One region of the Cytobacillus sp. Bva_UNVM-123 genome, then DNA from elsewhere that is predicted to be linked to it. Evidence: a T-box and tRNA genes for the amino acid it is inferred to sense, from the RefSeq annotation. Region 1 holds a T-box; the other holds one or more tRNA genes.
What was found. A T-box is a leader RNA that pairs with one kind of tRNA and senses whether it is charged. The one in region 1 lies ahead of trpS (tryptophan--tRNA ligase), so its partner is inferred to be a tRNA-Trp.
Positions count from the first base shown of each region.

Region 2: it has a tRNA-Trp gene. The T-box ahead of trpS (tryptophan--tRNA ligase) is inferred to sense a tRNA for this amino acid. The anticodon was not compared.

Region 1 covers NZ_CM177772.1:1,744,908-1,748,839, forward strand. Annotated here, with positions in the region: gene KDN24_RS08510 (YuzI family membrane protein) at 95-301, shown strand; gene KDN24_RS08515 (YjbA family protein) at 395-1,141, shown strand; gene trpS (tryptophan--tRNA ligase) at 1,168-2,157, opposite strand; T-box leader at 2,287-2,522, opposite strand; gene KDN24_RS08525 (peptide ABC transporter substrate-binding protein) at 3,082-3,932, shown strand, end outside.
Region 2 covers NZ_CM177772.1:1,506,997-1,510,928, reverse strand. Annotated here, with positions in the region: tRNA gene KDN24_RS07230 (tRNA-Leu) at 615-696, opposite strand; tRNA gene KDN24_RS07225 (tRNA-Cys) at 730-804, opposite strand; tRNA gene KDN24_RS07220 (tRNA-Gly) at 814-888, opposite strand; tRNA gene KDN24_RS07215 (tRNA-Gln) at 892-966, opposite strand; tRNA gene KDN24_RS07210 (tRNA-His) at 1,027-1,102, opposite strand; tRNA gene KDN24_RS07205 (tRNA-His) at 1,149-1,224, opposite strand; tRNA gene KDN24_RS07200 (tRNA-Trp) at 1,234-1,307, opposite strand; tRNA gene KDN24_RS07195 (tRNA-Tyr) at 1,311-1,395, opposite strand; tRNA gene KDN24_RS07190 (tRNA-Thr) at 1,409-1,481, opposite strand; tRNA gene KDN24_RS07185 (tRNA-Phe) at 1,509-1,584, opposite strand; tRNA gene KDN24_RS07180 (tRNA-Asp) at 1,755-1,831, opposite strand; tRNA gene KDN24_RS07175 (tRNA-Met) at 1,835-1,908, opposite strand; tRNA gene KDN24_RS07170 (tRNA-Val) at 2,063-2,138, opposite strand; tRNA gene KDN24_RS07165 (tRNA-Glu) at 2,206-2,280, opposite strand; tRNA gene KDN24_RS07160 (tRNA-Ser) at 2,299-2,391, opposite strand; tRNA gene KDN24_RS07155 (tRNA-Asn) at 2,395-2,469, opposite strand; rRNA gene rrf (5S ribosomal RNA) at 2,487-2,603, opposite strand; rRNA gene KDN24_RS07145 (23S ribosomal RNA) at 2,876-3,932, opposite strand, start outside.

The sequences.
Region 1 (3,932 bases):
CTTGCAATAGCAGGTCTTCTTTTTTGTTCATTTCATATAATGAATAAAAAAGACAAGCCCAAAGGGGTTGATAGCAAATGAAGGAAGAAGAAAGATGAGCATTCGTGTGTTATTTTTATTAATTGGCTTTGGATTAGCGGTTTCTGGAGGGATTAGTACGATCGTTTACTTAAATGTTTTATCAATTGGCTTAGATTTTACTGAATATTTGTACTTTATTGCTGGTAAAATGGAATGTTATTTACTTCCAATTGGCATTATCGTTATTACTTTAGCAATTTATTTAAATGGCTACAATTAGAAATCACTTTTTTCATCTATTCATTGAGGAATAATTTTACTATTACCTGCCAATACTGAGTGACAAACAGCTTGTTGAAGTGGGGGTAGTAAAATGTTATATCTTCATGATGTTTGGGTAAACTGGTTTGAAGGGGAAGAGAATGGCTATAATGTTTGTCACTTTCATGAATGGCGGAAAGATGATGGTGTAGAACTGCTTGACCAAGTCCCTTTACTAAAAATTGATCAGAAACTATTTAATTACATTGAAAATGATCTATCAGAGCTTCCTCAACAACTTCTTGATGATATTTATCAAAAAGCATATTTGCGAAAAAATCATGAACGTGTTCAATTAGAATATTGCTTCGTTGTTTCAGATGGTACAAGCCTTCTTGCGGTTGATACGATAGGCTACAATATTCCGATCCGCAAAAGCAGATTAATTCCACGTCAAGAGCAATTAGCTTATGAAATGATCCATAATCAAAAAGCAAAACTTTATGCATTCAAAGATCAAGTCACCTCGAAAAATTTCCATATTCTTTCACCATCACCTGAGCTAATGAACGGACTCACGAGAAAGGAAAGACAATTAAAGCAACTAATGTTTATGGCGCTTGATCAATTGAAAACTTCAAAAAACGTTGCTGAAGTTCGCTATTGGTATACTGAATGGAGTCCAGAATGTTATTCCGAAATACAACAGATGGATTTCGAGCACGCATGGCTTCAACTATTTGAACAATGCAAATATGATTGGACTCAAAAGCATGAACAATTTTGCGAAAACTTGATTAAAGGACAGCCCTTTTTCGAAAAGCTTTGGGAAATGGAGCATGGTCCTCGCGTAAATTAAAAAAATGGGCTAAAATAGCCCATTTTTTACGATCTTTTTCTCCCTAATCCCATTGCATTTTCCATCTTTTTAAGCATTTTATTCGCGACTTTGCTAGCTTTCTCTGCACCACGATCAAGAATATCATCAAGCTCACTTGATTCCATAAGCGCAGCATATCTTTCTCGGATAGGTTGAAGTTCTTTAATGACAACTTCTGCTAAATCCCCTTTAAAATCTCCATATCCTTTTCCTTCATACATTCTTTCAATTTCTCCAATTTCTTTTCCAGAGAAGATAGAATAGATTGATAAAAGATTTGAAACTCCTGGCTTATTTTCTTTATCATATTTCACGATGCCTTCAGAGTCCGTAACAGCGCTTTTAATTTTCTTTTCAATTTGTTTAATATCATCAAGTAATCGAATAGATGCTTTTGAATTAGGATCTGATTTACTCATTTTCTTTGTCGGCTCTTGGAGTGACATAATTCGTGCTCCAACTTTAGGAATTCTCACTTCCGGAATTGTAAAAATATCATTATATTTATTGTTGAATCTTTCTGCTAAATCACGAGTTAATTCAAGATGTTGTTTTTGGTCTTCCCCTACTGGTACTAGATCGGTACTATATAATAAGATGTCAGCAGCCATTAATGGTGGATATGTTAATAATGCTGATGATACAGCATCTCTTCCAGCTGATTTATCTTTAAATTGAGTCATTCTTTCAAGCTCACCAATATAGGAGATACACTGCATCATCCATGCAGCTTGAGCATGTGCAGGAACTTCTGATTGGATAAATAATGTAGCTTTCTCTGGATCAATTCCAACTGCTACATATAGTGCAGCTAAACTGCGAATATTATTTCTTAATACTAGGCGATCTTGAGGGACAGTGATTGCGTGTTGATCGACGATGCAAAAATAGCAATGATATTCATTTTGAAGTTCCACAAACTGCTTTAATGCACCGATATAGTTGCCAAGAGTAATTGTCCCACTTGGCTGGATGCCTGAAAAAATAGTTTTCATTATAAATTCCTCCTTTATTAATGGCAGAAAAAGTGTAAAATGGAAAATGGGCAAAAAATTTATTCATCCTTTGAATAATATGGACAGTCAAAACGAAAATTAAGCACAAAAAGACCATTCGTCACCTAAAATAGGGACGAATGGTCCGTGTTGCCACCCTAATTACTCGAAAATGAGTCACTTTATTCCATACATGATACAAAGCTGTATGAAACCTCGATAACGTGAGGAAACGTCAGAAAAATGAATGACATTTTTCAAGAAAGCTCAAAAGTCCATTCGATTTATCCGGCTACTTGTTTACACCAAACACAAGCTCTCTTAAAACCTAAGATAAATGTACTACTCTTTTTCAGCGCCATTTACTTTTAAATAGTATTTATTAATTATAACATATTAAGAGAAAAAGCAAAGTTATTTCTTTAGTTGGAAAATAATATTAAATGCAAAAAAGAGTGAAAATTGTCGACAAATAAAGTATGTTAAACCTATGAAAAGACTAACTTTTTACGTATATTGAGAAAAAAATTTAAAAAAAGAATGATATTTTACCTGTAGAAATTTCTTGCAATAATAATTTTGTGTAATTATAATGAGTTTATCAAACGATTTATTTACGAATTTGTTAAATTTAGAATACACATTTTCTTGTAATCGTTGAGAGTATTGAGTTTGAAAAAAATACAAGTTTATTACTAATTGTTAATTGTTATCCTTGAATATATTTGAAATTATCTGAATATAAGGATAATCATTTGAGACATGTTTAGAATATAAACTTGTTTTTTTATTTCAATTGTATAGTTTGGTAACTATATAAAGATAATTTACAGACTATTTAAGCAATACACCTGCAACGTACAAATGTGTTTTTTGGTCATGTTTTCGTAACGTTTGATGATAAAAAAAATGGGGGTATAAATTGTGAAGAAAAGATTATCAGTCTTTTTTAGCATGTTGCTAGTTCTTAGCATGTTCCTTGCTGCTTGTGGTGGAAAAGATAATGCTGGTAGCAGTGACAAAGGCGGAGAAAAAGACACGCCTAAATCTGATGTAAAACAAGAATTAAGTGTAAATATCAATACTGAGCCACCATCCTTACACCCAGGATTAGCGAAGGACTCAACTTCAGGTACTGTACTTCGTCAAATTTTTGAAGGGTTAACTCGTATTGAAGCTGACGGTCTTCCACATGAAGGGGCAGCAGAAAAAATTGATATTTCAGAGGACCAAAAAGTTTACACATTCACACTACGTGATGCACAATGGTCAAATGGCGACCCTGTTACAGCAAAAGACTTTGAATATGCTTGGAAATGGACATTAGATCCAAAAAACCAATCAGAGTATGCTTACCAACTTTTTGTCATTAAAGGTGCAGAAGCTGCTAACACTGCTGGCGGATCATTGGATGATGTTGGAATCGTTGCAAAAGACGATAAAACTCTTGAAGTAACATTAGAAAATCCAACACCATACTTCTTAGAATTAACAGCTTTCTACACTTATTTACCAATCAACAGCAAAGTTGCTGAAGCAAACCCTAACTGGGCAAATGATGCTGGTGAAAACTATACATCAAACGGTCCTTTCGTAATGACTGATTGGGCTCACAGCGACAAAATCAACCTTGCAAAGAACGATAAGTATTGGGATGCTGATACTGTAAAATTAGATTCAATTGAAATGATTATGATTAACGATCCAAACACTGAATTATCTATGTTTGACAATGGCGAGCTTGACTGGGCTGGAGCTCCAACAGGTGCACTTCC
Region 2 (3,932 bases), 240 kb from region 1:
TTTCTTCTAAGAAAGTTTCGCAAATTCTGCGGGTTTGTTCCTTGTTTTGACTAACTATAGTATCAAACCTACTAATGGGGATATATTTCTCTTTTTCGGTTTGAAGAAGAACTAATTTCTCACGATACTCTTCCTTTTCAACTTCGTTCTCACCTTTATCTAACTTTTGATTAAGGAAAAAAATTTGAATATCAATCTTTTTTTCTTGTGTTAGTTCTTGTAAATAATTCTTTCATCGATTATTAAATTTACCACAATCTCAAAATACTCAGTTAAAGATTGTAGCCTCTTTGGAACAGGACAACGCTTTTTGACCCAATCGGAAAATTGCTGTGGAGTAATCCCTGCAGCCCTTCATATATTAACATACGAGACTTGATGCATATTATCTGGATTTTGTTCAGATATGCTTTTTTTGTTAAGCTCTTATCATTTTGAACTTAACAAATCAGTGTTATCAAAAGTGTTCCCTATGTAAGTTTTGTGTAAAATGAATTCAAATCTTATCGTTTTCTTCGTGTTCCTGAAAAACAAAAAATGCTGAGAAACATTGCTAAATCAATGGTTTCTCAGCATTTAATTTTTTAAAAATTGAACGTAAATTATTCTAACGATACCGGTGGCCGGGGTCGAACCGGCACTCCGTGAGGAACACGATTTTGAGTCGTGCGCGTCTGCCAATTCCGCCACACCGGCATATATAAAAGGAGACGATTAATATTTAATAATTGGAGGCGGCAACCGGATTTGAACCGGTGAATAAAGGTTTTGCAGACCTTGGCCTTACCACTTGGCTATGCCGCCAGATTAAAATGGAGCGGAAGACGGGATTCGAACCCGCGACCCCCACCTTGGCAAGGTGGTGTTCTACCACTGAACTACTTCCGCAGATGGCTGGGCTAGCAGGATTCGAACCTACGAATGACGGAGTCAAAGTCCGTTGCCTTACCGCTTGGCTATAGCCCAATAATAATTTATTATTACTATTCATTATACGAATTTATTTGATATATATTACTTAAAATATGGGGCGGCTGATGGGAATCGAACCCACGAGTGTCGGAACCACAATCCGATGCGTTAACCACTTCGCCACAACCGCCATAATGAATGGAAAGGGTATTAATTTCATAATCAATATTATATTATGGGGCGGCTGATGGGAATCGAACCCACGAATGTCGGAACCACAATCCGATGCGTTAACCACTTCGCCACAACCGCCATAATGAATGGCAGGGGTAGTAGGAATCGAACCCACATCAAAGGTTTTGGAGACCTTCGTTTTACCATTAAACTATACCCCTAAATGGTGGTGGGGGACGGATTCGAACCGCCGAACCCAAAGGGAGCGGATTTACAGTCCGCCGCGTTTAGCCACTTCGCTACCCCACCGTATACAAGACAGTGCCGGCCAGAGGACTTGAACCCCCAACCTACTGATTACAAGTCAGTTGCTCTACCAATTGAGCTAGGCCGGCATATTCATTTTTAATTCATTATTTAAATGGTGGCTCAGGACGGAATCGAACCGCCGACACAAGGATTTTCAGTCCTTTGCTCTACCGACTGAGCTACTGAGCCAAATGAAATATTACTTCCTAAACTAATTTTGCGATAAAAAGTGTGCGCCAAATCTCTTCTCGATTTGTTGCAAATTTTAAAAGTTTACCATTCGGTGATGTTTTGCTCTGTCGCTGTAATCTTTTAAAATTCTCTACCGACTGAGCTACTGAGCCAAACATTTTTTTAAATGGCGGTCCGGACGGGACTCGAACCCGCGACCTCCTGCGTGACAGGCAGGCATTCTAACCAACTGAACTACCGGACCAGATTGCGGGGACAGGATTTGAACCTGCGACCTTCGGGTTATGAGCCCGACGAGCTACCGGACTGCTCCACCCCGCGATAATAATATTTATTAGATTTCACAATGCTTGTTTTAAGCATTAGGACTGTCCCGATTTCAGGAAGCTTAGTCAAAAAGCAGCTCAATCGGTACAACTCGCAGTTTAATCGATGAAGTAACGCTCGTTGCTCCACCCCGCGACAATAATATTAATGGTGGAGGATGACGGGCTCGAACCGCCGACCCTCTGCTTGTAAGGCAGATGCTCTCCCAGCTGAGCTAATCCTCCGAAGCACAGGACGTGCGAGTGCATGCGTTGCGACAGGACGTCGCGCATTTAGCATGCCTTCTTAAAATGGTGACCCCTACGGGATTCGAACCCGTGTTACCGCCGTGAAAGGGCGGTGTCTTAACCGCTTGACCAAGGGGCCATTATATATTTATGTAAATGGCGGAGAGCAAGGGATTTGAACCCTTGAGACAGCTATAAACCGCCTACACGATTTCCAATCGTGCTCCTTCGGCCACTCGGACAGCTCTCCTAATGGCTCCGCAGGTAGGATTCGAACCTACGACCGTTCGGTTAACAGCCGAATGCTCTACCACTGAGCTACTGCGGAATGATAATAATAAAGCTGCTTGGCGGCGTCCTACTCTCACAGGGGGAGAGCCCCCAACTACCATCGGCGCTGAGAAGCTTAACTTCCGTGTTCGGGATGGGAACGGGTGTGACCTTCTCGCTATCGCCACCAAACCAATATCTTTATATTCTCATTTAAGAGATTTTCAAAGACATACTCTATTATAACTATTTTTTAGCTTTTTGCAAGAGGAAAATTTACAATTTCATTCCCTCAAAACTAGATAATGGTAAGAAGAAAAAAGAGTAATCTTAAAGCGTGTCCAGCTCCAGTGCCTAGGGGCTCGAGGTCTTAAGTCAATCCGTCAAGAAGGTTAAAGTACAACCTTCTCGCCGTCTCGTCTTAAGCTTGTCGCCCCTAAGCAAGGCACTTCCGCTTTTCGTTTTTGGTTAAGTCCTCGACCGATTAGTATTTGTCAGCTCCACGTGTCACCACGCTTCCACCTCAAACCTATCAACCTGATCATCTTTCAGGGGTCTTACTAGCTTGCGCTATGGGAAATCTCATCTCGAGGGGGGCTTCATGCTTAGATGCTTTCAGCACTTATCCCGTCCGCACATAGCTACCCAGCTATGCCTTTGGCAAGACAACTGGTACACCAGCGGTGCGTCCATCCCGGTCCTCTCGTACTAAGGACAGCTCCTCTCAAATTTCCTGCGCCCACGACGGATAGGGACCGAACTGTCTCACGACGTTCTGAACCCAGCTCGCGTACCGCTTTAATGGGCGAACAGCCCAACCCTTGGGACCGACTACAGCCCCAGGATGCGATGAGCCGACATCGAGGTGCCAAACCTCCCCGTCGATGTGGACTCTTGGGGGAGATAAGCCTGTTATCCCCGGGGTAGCTTTTATCCGTTGAGCGATGGCCCTTCCATGCGGAACCACCGGATCACTAAGCCCGACTTTCGTCCCTGCTCGACTTGTAGGTCTCGCAGTCAAGCTCCCTTGTGCCTTTACACTCTACGAATGATTTCCAACCATTCTGAGGGAACCTTTGGGCGCCTCCGTTACTCTTTAGGAGGCGACCGCCCCAGTCAAACTGCCCACCTGACACTGTCTCCCGCCCCGATAAGGGGCGCGGGTTAGAATTTCAATACAGCCAGGGTAGTATCCCACCGATGCCTCCACCGAAGCTGGCGCTCCGGCTTCCTAGGCTCCTACCTATCCTGTACAAGCTGTACCGAAATTCAATATCAGGCTACAGTAAAGCTCCACGGGGTCTTTCCGTCCTGTCGCGGGTAACCTGCATCTTCACAGGTACTATAATTTCACCGAGTCTCTCGTTGAGACAGTGCCCAGATCGTTACGCCTTTCGTGCGGGTCGGAACTTACCCGACAAGGAATTTCGCTACCTTAGGACCGTTATAGTTACGGCCGCCGTTTACTGGGGCTTCAATTCAGAGCTTCGCTTACGCTAACCCCTCCTCTTAACCTTCCAG